2 linked regions of the Krasilnikovia cinnamomea genome follow. Each later gene encodes a partner of the first gene's protein in a complex. Links are inferred from orthologs where the notes say so. Each region holds a gene or a part of one and is shown on either strand. Other genes may lie near its edges. The genes, in order: uvrA and mfd.

Evidence for each region.
Region 2: the proteins of uvrA (region 1) and mfd are in contact, whole or in part, in a crystal structure (PDB 4DFC), measured with the Escherichia coli proteins. The link is inferred for Krasilnikovia cinnamomea from one-to-one orthologs.

What each region holds. Positions count from the first base shown.
Region 1 is NZ_SHKY01000001.1:2,723,792-2,731,590, reverse strand. The notes cover bases 2,102-5,213. They hold uvrA (excinuclease ABC subunit UvrA), read left to right. Parts: upstream 2,102-2,479; coding sequence 2,480-4,948; downstream 4,949-5,213. Other genes in these bases: EV385_RS12245 (DUF8189 domain-containing protein), read left to right, coding at 2,102-2,283. In the rest of the region: EV385_RS12250 (AfsR/SARP family transcriptional regulator), read right to left, coding at 1-1,021; more of EV385_RS12245, read left to right, coding at 1,339-2,101; EV385_RS12225 (6-pyruvoyl trahydropterin synthase family protein), read left to right, coding at 6,116-6,559; EV385_RS12220 (7-carboxy-7-deazaguanine synthase QueE), read left to right, coding at 6,537-7,331; 7-cyano-7-deazaguanine synthase QueC, read left to right, coding at 7,334-7,799. UniProt on the Escherichia coli protein: The UvrABC repair system catalyzes the recognition and processing of DNA lesions. UvrA is an ATPase and a DNA-binding protein. A damage recognition complex composed of 2 UvrA and 2 UvrB subunits scans DNA for abnormalities.
Region 2 is NZ_SHKY01000001.1:4,295,125-4,304,035, forward strand. Bases 2,750-6,973 are described here. They hold mfd (transcription-repair coupling factor), read left to right. Parts: upstream 2,750-3,146; coding sequence 3,147-6,773; downstream 6,774-6,973. Other genes in these bases: EV385_RS19505 (hydrogenase maturation protein), read right to left, coding at 2,750-2,940; EV385_RS19515 (hypothetical protein), read left to right, coding at 6,829-6,973. In the rest of the region: EV385_RS19500 (lysyl oxidase family protein), read left to right, coding at 1-1,046; more of EV385_RS19505, read right to left, coding at 1,165-2,749; more of EV385_RS19515, read left to right, coding at 6,974-7,554; EV385_RS19520 (nucleoside triphosphate pyrophosphohydrolase), read left to right, coding at 7,609-8,634; EV385_RS19525 (DUF885 domain-containing protein), read left to right, coding at 8,644-8,911. UniProt on the Escherichia coli protein: Couples transcription and DNA repair by recognizing RNA polymerase (RNAP) stalled at DNA lesions. Mediates ATP-dependent release of RNAP and its truncated transcript from the DNA, and recruitment of nucleotide excision repair machinery to the damaged site.

The sequences.
Region 1 (7,799 bases):
GTAGCAACGCTGTCAAGAGCATGGCCAGCGCCTCGGTGGGCGGCAGCGGCTCGCCCGGGTCGTACCCGCACAGATCCAGATACAGCTGCCCGTCCGGAAACCGGCTCCGTTCCCGGTGACACCAGTGCACGACCGTGGCCGTCTTGCCCGACCCGGCCGTGCCGGTGACGCCGATGACTACCGGCTCGTCGCCGGTTCGGCCGGTGAGCCGGTCCAGTTCGGCCAGCTCCTCAGCCCGGCCGGTGAACGCGGTGATGTCGGCGGGCAACTGTGCGGGAACGGCGGCGCGGACCGTGGCCGTCAGCCGTGGGTCGTGGCGCAGTATCGCCCCGTGCACGGCTGCGAGTTCGGGGCCGGGATCCGCACCGAGTTCCTCGCGTAACACCCGGCGCGTCCGCTCATACTGGGCGAGCGCGTCGGCACCACGGTCGACGGCATAGAGGGCGCGCATCAACGCCGCGGCGGCGGTCTCCCGTAATGGATACTCGTCGGTGAGTTCGGTCAGCTGGGTGATGGTGGACGCCGCACCACCACCCCGGATCTCGGCTTCGGCCCACGCCACGACGGCGGCCGCGTGCTCTTCGCGCAAGGTGCGCCGGGTTCGTTCCACCCAGTGCCCGCGCAAACCGGCCAGTGGTTCGCCGTACCAGAGGGAGAGCGCGGACCGCAGCGTGGCGGCGTCGGTGGGGTGGTTGCGAAGCGCGTTTCGGAACCGGTGCACGTCGACCTGCTCGGGCCGGACCACCAGGCGGTATCCGCCCGCTTCCCGGGCCACGTACGTGCTGCCGGGGTCGGCCTGCTCGAGCGCGCGCCGGATCCGGGTGATGTGGGCCTGCAACGAGCGGCGGACCTGCCTGGGCGGGGACTCGCCCCAGACCCGGTCCACCAGCACGTCGACATCGACTGTGCGGCCCGCCTCGAACAGCAGCACGGCGAGCACCGCCTGCCGCCGCGGCTCGCCGAACCCGATGGACCCGCCGGCCGTGTGCAGGCGGATCGGCCCCAAGACCCGGAAATCCACGTCGCCACCCGTTCCTGCCCAGTCCGCGGAACAGTGCACCGTAGAGCCGGCATCTCGGTGACCACAACACATCCGCAACATTTCTGACTGCCCTGGGGGGTCAGGCTCCACCTCGGAAGTGGCGACCGGGTACGGCCTTCACCGATCGTCGCCATCGCCGTCGACAAGGAGGAGATGTGCGTACCAAAAGAACGATCTTGCCCGTGGTCGTGGGGCTACTCGCCACCCTGCTGGCCCCAGGCACCGCGACCGCAGCCCCGAACCTCAGCTGTCGAGAGGTCGGGGGAGCCGATCAGAAGGACCCCGCGTTGGTTGCGATGCCGAACGGGTCAGTCGAACACTACAAAACTGGCTCAGGCAGCAACGTCGTCCGCTTTGAGATCGACCCGCGGACGTCCGCCCTGAACAACCTCCAGAACCTGGGCGGTTTCGCACGCTCCGAACCGGTGGCAACCTCCTGGGGGGCGGGACACTCGGCGGTCGCCGTGCGAGGTGGCGACGAGGCGCTGTACGTCATGCAGTTCGACAACGGCGCCTCAACCGGCTGGCAGAACCTTGGCGGCGTGCTGACCTGGAACCCGGAGCTGGTGTCGACCCGGCCCGGGCACCTCATCGCCTTCTATCGGGGCACCAACAAGCAGCTGTGGTACCTGGAGTACGTGAATGGCGTCTGGGGGCCGCACACCAGTCTCGGCGGCGTGCTCACGTCCTCCCCGATCGCCGTCTCCACCGGGCCGGGACACGTCGGCGTGTTCACCCGCGGCCAAGCCAACGACCTCTACTACGTGGAGCGGATCGGGTCCACCTGGAGCGGCTGGGTCGGACTCGGTGGCCGGTTCGCAGTCGATCCGGTGGCGGTGAAGCGCGGGCCGGGGATCGACGTATTCGTGCGGGGACTCGACTCCAAAGTGTACGGAATTTCGTACAACGGCTCGTCGTGGGGCTCGTACTACCCCCTGGGGGCACCGCCGAACGGCGCGGTCTCCGAACCGGGAGCCGCGGTGACCAGCTCGGGCGAGCTGGTGGCGTTCGTCCGAGGTGGTGAAGACCGTACAGGCAGCCGTCCCATCTGGCGCAACTCGTCCTTCGACGGCGGCGCGACCTGGTCGGGCTGGATCGTCGTCGACCAGATCCAGGCGTTCACGTCGGCGAACAACCCCGAGGCGACGGCCAACGCCTTCGGCGGCTGGACCGTGGCCTCAACCAACCTCCCCCCGGGAGCGCAGTTCGGACTGTTCAGGACCTGCTCATTTGTACCGTGACGATCCCCGAAGGCTAGGAACCACAGCACGTCGTGACCATCGCGGCGGGTCACGTCCGGGTACGGCGCCGGGCGTGACCGTCGTCCGCTCGCTGTGCTGTTCCTGCTGGCCGCGCTTGGCGGGATCGGCGGGGCCTGGCTGATCCAGCAGGGCTGACGCGATGATTCGGCGCCGCGGAACAGGGTAAGCAGACCTGGTGAAAAATGACGCTAACGACCATTTCGTGCGGGTCCGGGGTGCCGCCGAGAACAACCTCCGGAACGTCGACGTCAACGTTCCCCGCGATGCCATGGTCGCCTTCACCGGCGTCTCCGGTTCGGGCAAGTCCTCGCTGGCCTTCGGCACCCTCTACGCCGAGGCGCAGCGCCGGTACTTCGAGTCCGTCGCGCCGTACGCCCGCCGGCTGCTGCAGCAAGTCGGTGCGCCGCACGTACAGGAAATCACCGGCCTGCCCCCGGCCGTGGCCCTGCAACAACGTCGCGGGGCACCCAGTTCGCGGTCGACGGTCGGCACCATCACCACGCTGTCCAACCTGCTGCGGATGCTCTACTCGCGCGCCGGGACCTACCCGCCGGACGCACCGCGGCTGGAGGCCGAGGCGTTCTCCCCCAACACCGCGGCCGGCGCCTGCCCACGGTGTCACGGACTGGGCGTCGTGCACGACGTCGCCGAGGACCTGCTCGTCCCGGACCCGTCGCTGAGCATCCGCGACGGCGCCATCGCGGCCTGGCCGGGCGCCTGGCAGGGCGCCAACCTGCGCAGCGTCGTGAGCGGCCTGGGGATCGACATCGACAGACCGTGGCGCAAGCTCAGGAAGAAGGACCGGGACTGGCTGCTCTACACCGACGAGCAGCCGTCCGTCCTCGTCGCGCCCGAGCCTGACCGCATCGACAGCGGCTACTACGGGAAGTTCTGGAGCGCCCGTCGGCACGTTATGCACGTGCTCGCCGACTCCAAGAGCGACCGGATGCGCGAGCGGGCGATGCGGTTCGTCCGGAGCGTGCCCTGCCCGGTGTGCCACGGCAGCGGCCTGCGCCCGGAGGCGCTCGCGGTGACCTTCGCCGGCCGCACCATCGCCGACGTCAACGCGATGCCCCTCACCGCCGTCGTGGCGCTCCTGCGGCCCGCCGCGGGGTTGTCCGGGGCCGGGGCTGCCACGCCCACCGCACGGTCCGGGGAGACGACCGAGGTCGCGGTGCGGCTCTGTGCCGACCTGGTCGCGCGCGTCGAGGTGCTGCTCGGCCTCGGCCTGGGGTACCTCAGCCTCGGGCGCCGCTCGACGACGCTGTCGCCCGGCGAGGCGCAGCGCCTGCGTATCGCCACCCAGTTGCGTTCAGGGCTGTTCGGGGTCGTCTACGTGCTCGACGAGCCCTCCGTGGGCCTGCACCCGGCCGACGCGGAGCCGCTGCTGGACGTGCTGGACCGGCTGAAGGCGGCGGGCAACTCGCTGTTCGTCGTGGAGCACGACATGGACGTGGTCCGGCGGGCGGACTGGGTGGTCGACATCGGCCCCGGCGCGGGCGAGAGCGGCGGACGTGTGCTGTACAGCGGTCCGGTCCCCGGCCTCGAACAGGTCGAGGAGTCGGCCACCAGCCGGTACCTCTTCGGCCGTGCCGAGCCGCTCGACCATCGCCCGCGTACGCCCCAGGGGTGGCTGCACCTGCGCGGCGTCTCCCGCCACAACCTGCACGGCGTGTCCGTCGACGTGCCGCTGCGGGTGCTGACCGCGGTGACCGGGGTGTCCGGTTCCGGAAAGTCGACGCTGGTCACGCAGGTGCTCGCCGAGGTCGTGCGCGGCCACCTCGGGCTGGCGAGCGACGAGCCCGACGAGGCGGAGCTCGACATCGACGTGCGCGACGCGGCGGGGCTCGACTCGTTCGACCGGCTGGTCCGGGTCGACCAGCGGCCCATCGGCCGCACGCCCCGGTCCAATCTGGCCACCTACACCGGGATGTTCGACGCGGTGCGCAAACTGTACGCGGCGACGGACGAGGCGCAGGCGCGCGGATCCGCGGCCGGGCGGTTCTCCTTCAACGTCGCGGAGGGGCGGTGCGAGACCTGCCAGGGCGAGGGATTCGTCGCGGTCGAACTGCTGTTCCTGCCCGGGACGTACGCGCCGTGCCCGGCCTGCCACGGCGCGCGGTACCAAGCGGAGACGCTGGAGGTGACCTACCGCGGCAAGAACATCGCCGACGTGCTGGCGATGTCCGTCGACGACGCCGCCAAGTTCCTCGCCGACGTCCCGGCCGCCTCCCGGAGCCTCGAGACGCTCCGGGAAGTGGGGCTGGGCTACCTGCGGCTGGGCCAGCCGGCGACCGAGCTCAGCGGTGGCGAGGCCCAGCGCATCAAGCTCGCCACCGAGTTGCAGCGGGCCCGCCGCGGCCACGCGCTCTACCTGCTTGACGAGCCGACCGCGGGGCTGCACCCCGCGGACATCGCGCTGCTGCTGCGGCAACTGCACCGGCTCGTCGACGCCGGCAACACCGTCGTCCTGGTCGAGCACGACCTGGACACGATCGCCGGCGCAGACTGGGTCATCGACCTCGGCCCGGGCGGTGGGGACGCGGGCGGCCGGATCGTCGCGACCGGCCCTCCCGCCACGATCGCCGAGGCAGGGGACAGCGCGACCGGGCGCTATCTGGCGCGCCGCCTCGAACGCTCCTGAGCGGGCGACCTCCCCGGCCGTCAGCGCTTCATGCCGTGCTCGATCGCCTCGATGATCCGTGGGCGCAGCTGGGCGGCGCCGCCGAGCACGCTGCGCTGCTCGCCTACCACGGATACGTCCACTCGTACGCCAGGTGGCTCGTGTCGGATGGCATGCCGTTGAACGACTTCGCCCGCGTCATGGGACATGAGCAGATCTCGACCACGCTGGATCGCTACACGCACCCCTCCGATCGGGCCCCAGGTGGTCGGCGGCGGTCGCCCTCGCCACCGCGATCCGGCGTAGCTGGGCAGGGCCGATCTCGTCCAGAGCCCACCACACGGTGGTGTTCGAGGCGACCGGCCCGAGCACCTCGCCCTGGTGGCGCAGCACGTCGATGTCGCAGATCGTTTACCGCCGTCGGCGATCATCACGGCCAAATCGACCAGAACCCGGCCCCGGTCATGAACCGGGAACACGCCGGTCCGGGCCAGCGCAGCGGACAGGGCGCCGGTCAGCCCGGCCCCGTCCACGAGCATCCGCAGCAACGCCGTGCCGACATGCGACACCACACCAGTCCCGTCCGCGGTGACCCGCAGTTCCTTCGACCACGCCGCAGATTGCACGCCGGAAGTGCCTCCCTGGCAGCGAAACCTGTAGATGTCGCAATCACAAGTTTCCCCTGCCAGAGCGGCGCTTTCGTCTATTCACACGCCGATCGGACCCGCCAAACGATGATCACCGTGAATCACCCGGGCTAATGGCTAGAACTTGACCCTCGGCCCGACCCGATGACGTGCGCATGAGGCGATCATCTTGTTGGCTGCGACGCCGGAGAATACCTTGGCATACCAGCCACCTTGACGCCCGTCGACTACCGAGCATACGGTGCGTATGCGCCTAGCCTCGCGTTGAGGCGGGTGCAGTGTCGTCCCCACACGCTATGCGACATAGGTTTCCGATCGGCGCAGTCACGCCGATCCGACTTATGGCTGCGCGTCGACATGCATTGCAGGCGATTCGCCTCAAACAATCCCGTTCTGATCTTCCGGCTTCCAGATCATCGAATCATGATCTGTCCCGGAAGAACAGATACTGTCTGCGCAGTTGCAGTTCCATGGATGGCATGATCAATGCTGGCGCGGGTTTCTCTCGCCGCCGGTGACGGTACGGCGCAAGGGAGGGCCGATGGCAAGTATCCGGCAGATGTTCGAACTCGCAACACCGGTCTTCTTCGATGCGGCGCATCAGCTTCCGGATTCGGTTGATCTGGTCAGCAAGAAGTGCGCACGTTTGCACGGGCACACCTACCATGCACTGATCAGGGTGGAGGTAATCGACAATTCCCGCCATGGGATGACGATCGACTTCAAGGAGCTGAAGGACGCGATCGGTGGGAGACTCGATCACCGATACGTCAACGAGGTGTTCGACGACCATTACGGCGCGAACGCCAAAGAGGCGACCGCGGAAAACATTGCCCTGTTCATCGTAGAGCTCATCAGCGGCGTTCTTCATACCAGGCAAGTCCCGTGTACGAGCATCACTGTCGCCCTTGCCGAGGGATACAAAGGTCCGGACAACACGGTGTATGTCACGGTGCGGGGAAATGATGGTAACGACCAAGTCTGAACTGAACCTAGCTGTCCTCGACGGAGGGCCGGAGATCTTCTACACCGTGCAGGGGGAAGGCGCGAGCGTCGGCCGACCCGCCCTGTTCGTCCGAACATCCGGCTGCAATCTGGAATGCAGCTGGTGCGACACGCCTTACACCTGGGTCTTCAGCTCGGCCAAGGCCGCCGTGCATGCCGACGGACAGCTCTATTCACGCCGCGCGAGTCAAACGCGAATTGCCCCTGCGGACCTGGCCGAGCGTATCGGGTCCACCGGCAGCACTCGAATCGTGTTGACCGGCGGCGAGCCGATGCTGCAACAAAAGTCGCTGACCGAGATGCTGGTCAACCTTAAATCCACCCACCCCGGTGTCATAGTCGAGGTCGAAACGAACGGCACCATCGAACCGAGAATGTACAGCATCCTGGGCCGGCGCACCGGGATGGAAGTCCTCGTCGATCAGTGGAACGTCTCACCCAAACTCTCCGGTGCGCGGAATTCTCCTGGTAGAGCGTTGAATCCAGCAGCCCTGAGCCGATTCGGTGGATTACCAAATGCCGTTTTCAAGTTCGTGATCGCCGGCGAAAAGGACGAGGCGGACCTACTGCGTCTGGTCGGCCCGGCGAATCTGGGCCTTCAGCCCGCCCGGATTTGGATCATGCCGGAAGGCCGCACGCCCGAGGAAATTCGGGCTCGCCTACCACGGCTTGCCGAGCTGTGCAAGGTCCATCGATTCAACCTGACGACCCGCCTGCACATTGAGATTTGGGGAGACAAACAAGGGGTGTAGTAATGGCACGGATTGTACAGACCTTCTCCGGCGGAATGGATTCCGCCACCCTGCTGCGGTACTTGAGCCGTGGCGGGCACGAGTTGCGGACCATCGGATTCGACTACGGGCAGCGACACAAGAAGGAGCTCCAATTCGCCTCGAAGATGGCGGCGGATCTGGGCGTTCCCTACACGATCGTTTCGCTGGATTCCCTCACCTGTCTGCTGAGCGAGTCGGCACTCACCAATGCGGACGTGGCGGTGCCCGACGGCCACTATGCCGAGGAGTCCATGAAGATCACCGTGGTGCCCAACCGAAATATGATCATGCTGGCCGTCGCCATCGGCTATGCCGAAAACCTTCACTACGACGCGGTCGCGATAGCCAACCACACCGGCGACCACACCATCTATCCCGACTGCCGCCCCGCCTTCGTCGAGGCACTGGACGTCGCGGCCCGCTTGGCCACGTATGGCGGCATCCGGG
Region 2 (8,911 bases), 1.6 Mb from region 1 along the record:
TCGGCGACTACGCCGTGACCGTGGAGCTGAACAAGACGTACCGGGACTTCTTCAAGATCCCCGCCAAGAGCGCCTCCGTGCAGCTCAACATGAAGGTCGTCGAGATCAAGGAGTCCGAGGGCGAGGGCGACGGACCCAACCCGTCGCCCAGCTCCCCGGCGCGGCTGAAGGCCAAGGACGCGAAGGCCGCGCGGGCCCAGGCCCTGCGGGCGGAAGCCGCCGCACCGGGCGACGAGCACAGCGTGCACGGCGGCGAGGGCGTCGAGAGCAAGCAGATCGCGGGCTACCTGCCCGCGTTCCGGCCCCCGGCGAAGGCCCCGCAGGGGGCGCTGCGCAGCACCGCCCAGGCGCCCAAGGGCCCGCGGCCGGACCTGCGCTCGCTGCCCGCCTGGGACATCTCCCTGGAGGAGGGCACCGACGGCGTCAAGGACGGCAAGTGGTACATCAACTTCGGTGCCACCGTGTGGAACGCCGGACCCTCGACCCTGCTGGTCGACGGCTTCCGCCGCACCGGCACCGAGCTGATGGACGCGTACCAGTACTTCTTCGACAACAACGGCAAGCAGGTCGGCTCGGCCAAGGCCGGGACGATGGAGTGGGACAACCGGGAGGGCCACAAGCACTGGCACTTCACCGACTTCGCCCAGTACAACCTGCTCAAGGCGGACAAGAAGCTGGCCGTGCGCAGCGGCAAGGAGGCGTTCTGCCTGGCCAACACGGACGCGATCGACTACACCGTGCCCGGTGCCAAGTGGCGCCCGGAGAACACCGACCTCTCCACCGCCTGCGGCGGCAACACCGCGGTGGCGGTGCGTGAGGTGCTCGACTCCGGCAACGGCGACACGTACAGCCAGGCCCGGCCGGGCCAGTCGTTCGAGGTGACCGACCTGCCGAACGGCACGTACTACATCGAGGTGAAGGCGAACCCGGAGAACAAGCTCGCCGAGTCCAGCACCACGAACAACACCTCGCTGCGGAAGGTCATCCTGGGCGGCACCCCGCAGGAGCGCACCCTGACGGTGCCGTCGGTGTACGGCCTCGACTGATGTGTAGGCGGTGACCCCGGGCGGGTCCGAGGCGACGACCTCGGGCCCGCCCGGGCGCCTTTCCGGGTCAGGCCGACATGGGTGTCAGGCCGACATGGGTGTCAGGCCGACATGGGTGTCAGGCCGACATGGGTACGGCGGGGCGCACGCGGGTCCCGGGCGCGTCGTCGGCGGCGGACCGCTGGCGGGACAACCGGGCTCCCCGCGCCGGTTCCGCGGGCCGCGCCGCCAGCCGTTGCGGGGTGCCCTCCGGGGCGGCCTTGGTGACGAAGGCGCGCCGCGCGGCGGCGAAGCCGGACCGGTCCGCGAACATGTCGCGGCTCATCTCGGCCAGCTCCTGCGCCTCGTACGCGTCCAGCGGCACCGGCTCGGCGGCCAGCGCCCCGGCCTTGGCCGCCCGCCGGGCCCGGGCCGCCCGGGGATCGGCCAGCCGCTGCGCCAGCTCGGTCAGCCACTCGGTGTACGCCTGCGGGTGCCGCGGTCCGACCTCGTCGACCAGACCCAGTGTGGCGGCCCGTTCCGCGCTGACCGGCAGCCGCCGCTCCAGCAACTGCCGGGCCGTTTCGGCGCCGACGCGCCGGGGCAGGGTGAAGGTGTGCAGCTCGGAGCCGTAGAGCCCGATGTCGTAGTACGGGTTGAGCACGATCCCGGCCCGCGCGGCGACCACGTCCGCGCCGAGGCCGAGCATGGCTCCGCCCGCGCCCGCGCTGCCCGCGTACGCCGCTACCACGGTCTGCCGGGTGCAGCCGATGATCTCCCGGCACACCTCGTTGATGGCCTTGATGTTGGCCCACGCGGTCCCGGCCGGGTCGGCGGCGGCCTCGGTGATGTTGAGGTGGATTCCGTTGCTGAAGGCTTCCGTGCCGCCGCGCAGCACCAGCACCCGGGTGTCCTGGCCGGCGGCGTGCCGCAGCGCGGCGCGCAGGCGGCGGCAGTGCGCGGTGGACATCGCACCGTTGTAGAAGTCGAACACGAGCCAGCCCACGACGCCGGTGCGCCGGTACCGGATCTGCCGGTACGACGGCTGCTCCGCGTCGCCGCAGGGACCCACGGGCGCATGCGGCACCCCGCTGATCCGATGCCGCAGCAGGCTCGTGGCGGGCAGCTTGAACGCGGGCCCCGTCCCGGCCTCGGCCGCCCGCAGGTGCCCGAGCCACACCGCCCCGTCACCGGTGCCGACCAGCACGGCGCCCTGGCGGCGGGCCAGCACCGCACCGGGCCGCGTGCCCAGGGCCAGCCCGGGATGCGCGTCGTAGGCGAACACGGCCAGTCCGGCCACCTCCGTGCGTACCCCTGGAAAGCCGTCGGCGGCGCGGATGTGCCGCACGATGTGCTCGGTCGGCTCGGTCCAGTCGAAGGCCCGGTCGGACTGGGTCATCAGCGGCCGCGTGCGGGCCTCGGCCAGGTCCTGCGCGGGCGTCGGGGTGAAGTCCGGGTCGGCGGCCTTGGCCAGCACCTCGGTGATGCACTCCAGCGCGGCGTCCGCGACCGGGCCCGAGTACAGCGCGGACTTGCGCGGCGGCGGGCCCGGCACCGGGAAGCTCCGGTGCGCCCAGACCGGCCCTGCGTCCATCTCCTCGACCGCCTGCAGCGCGGTGACCCCCCAGGTGGTGGCGCCCTCGCTGATCGCCCAGTCCAGCGACGACGGGCCCCGGTCGCCGACCGGACCCGGGTGGATGATCACCGTCCGCCAGTTCTGCCAGACCTCCGCGGGCACCCGGTGCTTCAGGTACGGGCAGAGCACGAGTTCCGGCTGCGCGGACCGGACCCCGTCGACGATCTCCTCGGGTCCGGTCGCCAGCAGCACCCCCACGTCGTGACCGGCCTCGGTCAGCGCGCACCACGCGCGCTGACTGAGCCCGTTGAACGCCGACACCAGCAGCAGAACCCGCACATCGCCTCCCCAGACGTGGTCCCCAGACCGGTTCGCGAGTCTTGGGCGTGTCAGAAGGCTTATGTCGGACGGGGTGTGCGACCCGGTCGGGGCCCGGCCGTGTCGGTGGCCCGGACTATCCTGAGGGTCGCGAACCCCCGTCCTACCGGACGACCGGGGGCATCCGGCGTGCCTTCCGCCCGGACAACGCAGCCCAAGGAGCGTTCATGCAACTCGCCGGCCTGATCCCGGCCGCCCTGCGCGACCGTGGCCTTTCCCGTGCGCGCGACCTGGCCCGCAAGGGCGGCGTCGACGCGGACGCCCTCGACCTGACCGCCCCGGCGGCGCTGCGCCCGTTCGTCGTGGCGGCCGTAGCGGCGCCCGCCGACGCCGGCGGTGCCGAACGCCCGGTCCTGGCCGTCACCGCGACCAGCCGCGAGGCCGACGACCTCGCCGACGCGCTGCGCGGCCTGCTCGACCCCGACCGGGTCGAGGTGTTCCCGTCCTGGGAGACGCTGCCGCACGAGCGGCTGTCGCCGCGCTCCGACACGGTCGGGCGCCGCCTCGCGGTGCTGCGCCGCCTCGCCCACCCCGACACCGGTCCGCTGTCGGTCGTGGTGGCGCCGGTGCGCAGCCTGCTCCAGCCGCAGCTCAAGGGCCTGGGCGAGCTGGCCCCCGTGGAGCTGGCGGCGGGCGGGTCCGCCGAGCTGGAGGACGTCGCCCGGCGGCTGTCCGACCTGGCGTACGCCCGGGTCGACCTGGTCACCAAGCGCGGCGAGTTCGCGGTGCGCGGCGGCATCCTGGACGTCTTCCCGCCCACCGACGAGCACCCGTCGCGGGTCGAGTTCTGGGGCGACGAGGTCGAGGAGATCCGTACGTTCGCGGTGGCCGACCAGCGCACCATCGACCCGGTCGACGCTCTGTTCGCGCCGCCGTGCCGGGAGCTGCTGCTCACCCCGCAGGTGCGCGAGCGGGCCGCCGCGCTGGCCGCCCAGCATCCCGAGCTGGCCGAGATCCTCGACAAGCTGGCCGAGGGCATCCCGGTCGAGGGCATGGAGTCGCTGGCCCCCGCGCTGCTGTCCGGAGATTCCGCCGGCGCGGACAGCATGGAGCTGCTGCTGGACTGCATGCCCACCGGCACCCAGGTGCTGCTGTGCGACCCGGAGCGGATCCGCACCCGCGCGCACGACCTGGTCCGTACGTCCGCCGAGTTCCTGGAGGCCAGCTGGGCCGCCGCCGCGGTCGGCGGCGAGGCCCCGATCGACGTCGGCGCGGTCGCCTTCCGCACCCTGGCCGACGTGCGCGCGCACGCCGCCACGCTGCGCCAGCCCTGGTGGACGATCTCCCCGTTCGGCCTCGCCGAGGCGGACGAGGCGCCGGAGTCGGACACGCCGTGGCTGGAGTCCGCCCCGGTCGAGGTGAGCCCCGACACCGGGGACGCGATCAGCCTGGCCGCCCAGCCCGTGCCGCTGTATCACGGCGACACCGCCCGGCTCGCCGCCGACCTGGGCCAGTGGATCGGGCAGAAGTGGGCCGTCGCCCTGGTCTTCGAGGGCCACGGCACCGCGCAGCGGGCCACCGAGCTGCTGCGCGACGCCGGGCTCGGGGTCACCCCGGTCGACGCGGTGACCGTTCCGGTCGAGCCGGGTCAGCTGCTGGTCACCTGCGGCCCGCTCAACCACGGCTTCGTCGACCCCGGCTCGCAGCTCGCGGTCATCACGGGCAACGACATCACCGGCGGTCGCGGCGCGTCCACCAAGGACATGCGCAAGATGCCCAGCCGCCGCCGCAACACCATCGACCCGCTCGAGCTCAAGATGGGCGACCACGTCGTGCACGAGCAGCACGGCATCGGCCGCTACATCGAGCTGGTGCAGCGCACGGTCAACGGCGCCGACCGCGAGTACCTGGTGATCGAGTACGCGCCGAGCAAGCGCGGCCAGCCCGGCGACCGCCTGTTCGTCCCCACCGACCAGCTCGACCAGCTTTCCCGCTACGTCGGCGGCGAGTCGCCCACCCTGCACAAGATGGGCGGCTCCGACTGGCAGAAGGCCAAGGCCCGGGCCCGCAAGGCCGTCCGCGAGATCGCCGCCCAGCTGATCCAGCTGTACGCGGCCCGGCAGGCGTCCAAGGGGCACGCGTTCGCGCCGGACACCCCGTGGCAGCGGGAGCTGGAGGACGCGTTCCCGTACACGGAGACTCCGGACCAGCTGGCCGCCATCCACGAGGTCAAGCACGACATGGAGCAGGCCGTCCCGATGGACAGGCTGATCTGCGGCGACGTCGGGTACGGCAAGACCGAGATCGCGGTGCGGGCCGCGTTCAAGGCGGTGCAGGACGGCAAGCAGGTCGCCGTGCTGGTGCCCACGACGCTGCTGGCCCAGCAGCACTACAACACGTTCTCCGAGCGGATGAGCCAGTTCCCCGTGGCGGTCCGCCAGCTGTCCCGCTTCCAGACGCCCACGGAGGCGAAGCAGACGCTGGAGCAGGCCGCCGACGGCACCGCCGACATCGTCATCGGGACCCACCGGCTGCTGCAGAACGCGACCCGCTTCAAGAACCTGGGCATGGTCATCGTCGACGAGGAGCAGCGCTTCGGCGTCGAGCACAAGGAGCACCTGAAGACGCTGCGCGCCTCCGTGGACGTGCTCACCATGTCCGCCACCCCGATCCCGCGCACCCTGGAGATGGCGATCACCGGCATCCGGGAGATGTCCACGATCGCCACCCCGCCCGAGGAGCGGCATCCGGTGCTCACGTTCGTCGGGGCGTACGACGACAAGCAGGTCGCCGCCGCCATCCACCGCGAGCTGCTACGCGACGGTCAGGTGTTCTACCTGCACAACCGGGTCGAGTCCATCGAGAAGGCGGCCCGGCGGCTGCGCGAGCTGGTGCCCGAGGCCCGGGTCGCGGTGGCGCACGGGCAGTTGGGCGAGGACGCGCTGGAGAAGGTGATGGTCGGCTTCTGGGAGAAGGAGTTTGACGTCCTGGTCTGCACGACCATCGTGGAGTCCGGCATCGACATCCCGAACGCCAACACCCTCATCGTGGAACGCGCCGACCTGCTCGGCCTGGCCCAGCTGCACCAGATCCGGGGCCGGGTCGGCCGGGGCCGCGAGCGCGCGTACTCCTACTTCCTGTACCCGCGCGAGAAGCCGCTCACCGAGCAGGCGCACGAGCGGCTGGCCACCATCGCCCAGCACACCGAGCTGGGCGCGGGCATGTACGTGGCCATGAAGGACCTGGAGATCCGCGGCGCGGGCAACCTGCTCGGCGGCGAGCAGTCCGGCCACATCGAGGGCGTCGGCTTCGACCTGTACGTGCGGATGGTCGGCGAGGCGGTCAGCGCGTTCAAGGGCGAGCGGCCCGAGGAGGAGCCCGAAGTCAAGATCGACCTGCCGGTCGACGCGCACCTGCCCACGGAGTACATCTCGGTGGAACGGCTGCGCCTGGAGATGTACCGCAAGCTCGCCGAGTCCCGCGACGGCGCCCGCCTCGACGAGGTCGTCGCCGAGATGACCGACCGGTACGGCGAGCCCCCGACCCAGGTCGCCAACCTGATCGCGGTGGCCCGCTTCCGGCTGCTGGCCCGCGCGTACGGTCTGACCGATGTGTCCGTGCAGGGCAAGCACCTGCGGTTCTCCCCGCTGCCGCTGCCGGACTCCAAGCAGTTGCGGCTCAAGCGCTACCACCCGGATTCGGTCTACAAGCAGGCGACCGACCAGGTCAGCGTGCCCCGGCCGAGCACCCGGCGGGTGGGCGGCGAGCCGCTGCGCGACCAGGCGCTGCTGCAGTGGTGCGCGCAGCTGCTCTCCGATGTGCTGGGCGAGGTGCCCGCACCCGTTTCCCCATGACCGATCTGCGGGGGTCGGCGGCGCTTTCCGGCCCCCGCATGAGAGAGTTCTCACCATGCCACGTGCTCGCCGACTCGCCGCTTTCGTCGCCGTCGCCGCCCTTGCCGTGAGCGCTCTGACCGCCTGCCGGTCGGCGCCGGACGCGGTGTCGTACTTCGGCCCGGCCAAGGTGGTCACCGAGCAGGAGCTGCAGTGGGTATGGGACGACACCGAGGCGCGGCTGCAGCCGGATCCGCAGACCGGCCAGAAGCAGATGCCGTTCGAGCGCAAGGACATCAGCAGCCTGCTGATCCGCCTGGAGGCGCTGCGCAAGGTGGGCAAGGACCAGGGCCTCACCGTGACGGCGCAGTCCGCCGCCGAGATCGCCCAGTCGCTCAACCTCTCGCCGGACGCCGAGCTGGTCGGCCTGGCCGCCGAGTTCCAGGCGTGGGTGACCCTGCTGAAGCAGAAGGCGGCGCCCGCGACGGTGACCGACGAGGACATGCGCGGAATCTTCGAGCGGCTCAGCGCCGCTGGCCCGCTGCCGGGCAACCCGACCTTCGAGCAGTTCGCGGCCAGCATCACCGATCAGGACAAGCAGTCGCTGGCACCCTTCATCGGCCTGCGCAACGCGTTGCAGCCTCGGATCGACGCGCTCGACATCAAGGTGAACCCCCGCTACCCGGTGCCGACGCTGCCGCTCTACACCGTCCAGGGTCCCAAGGGTGAGAACCTGCCGTTGATCGAGGTGACCTTCGGTACTGCGGGCGGGGACGCCGTGCCGGTCACCGACCTTGCCTGAGGCCCGGGGCGCTCGGCGACGCCCGGCCGTGCCGACCACTTGGAGCGCCCGCCGGTGACCGCCCGCATCGTCCTGCTGGTGACCTCGCCCCGGCTGCCCGCCGGGCTGCTCAGCGCCGCCGCGTGGGACCTCGTCCGGTCCCACCCGGTGTGCACCGCCGCCGACAGCGAGCAGGCGGACGCCCTGCGCGCCGCCGGGGTCACGGTGACCGTGCTCCCGCCGGACCCGGAGGCGCTGCTGGCGGCCCTACCCGGTTCCGGCGGGGCGGTCGTCTGGCTCTCCGGCCCGGGCGGTGACCAGGACTTCGCCCGCCAGCTCGGGTTGCGCCTCGCCCGCGAACCCGCCCTGGCCGAGCTGGAACTCTGCTACGGCTCCTGGGATCCGCCGGGGGCCCGGCTGCTGGACGCGGTGGCGGTGATGGACCGGCTCGTCTCGCCCGGGGGCGACCCGTGGAAGCGCCAGCAGACCCACACCAGCCTCGCGCCGTACCTGCTGGAGGAGGCGTACGAGGCGTACGACGCGATCGTGGACGGCGACCCGGACGCGTTGCGCGAGGAGCTCGGCGACGTCCTGCTGCAGGTCGTGTTGCACGCCCGGCTGGCCGAGGACGGGCCCGAGGAGCACCGCTGGAGCGTCGACGACGTGGCGGGCGGCCTGGTCGACAAGATGATCCGGCGCAACCCGCACGTGTTCGCGGGCGAGCAGGTCGCGGGCGTCGAGGAGATCATCGAGAACTGGGAACGGATCAAGCGCGCCGAGAAGGCCCGCGGCTCCGTCCTGGACGGTGTGGCCCGCAGCCAGCCCGCCCTGTCGCTGGCCGACGAGATACTCCGGCGTGCCGAACGCGCCGGGCTGGCCGTCCCGCTGCCACCGGAGCCCGATCCGGCAGCCACGCCGCCGGAGGACACACCGGGCGGCGCGGCGCGGGCGGAGGCGGAGCTGGGTGCCGCGCTGTTGCGGGTCGTGGCGGACGCGCGCGCCGCCGGCCTGGACGCGGAGGCCGCGCTGCGCCGCGCCACCCTCGCGTACGCCGACGCGGTGCGGGCGGCGGAGAACGGAAACGTCGGACCGCCCGGGTAGGTTCTCGGCATGTCGGATTTCGTGCCGCTCGCCGAGCGCATCGTCGATGCCCTCCTGGCCGACGACCCCATGCTGGCGTCGCAGGCGGGGGATCACCGCGTCGACGACCGGCTGCCGGACCTGTCGCCCGGGGCGGTCGCCGAGCGGGTCACCATGCTGCGCGACGCGGCCGACGCGCTGTCCGGTGTCGATCCCGACGAGTTCGGCCCGCAGGAGCAGGTCGACCACGCGATCCTCAGCGCGCGGGTGGAGCGGGCCCTGTTCGAGCTCCGCGACC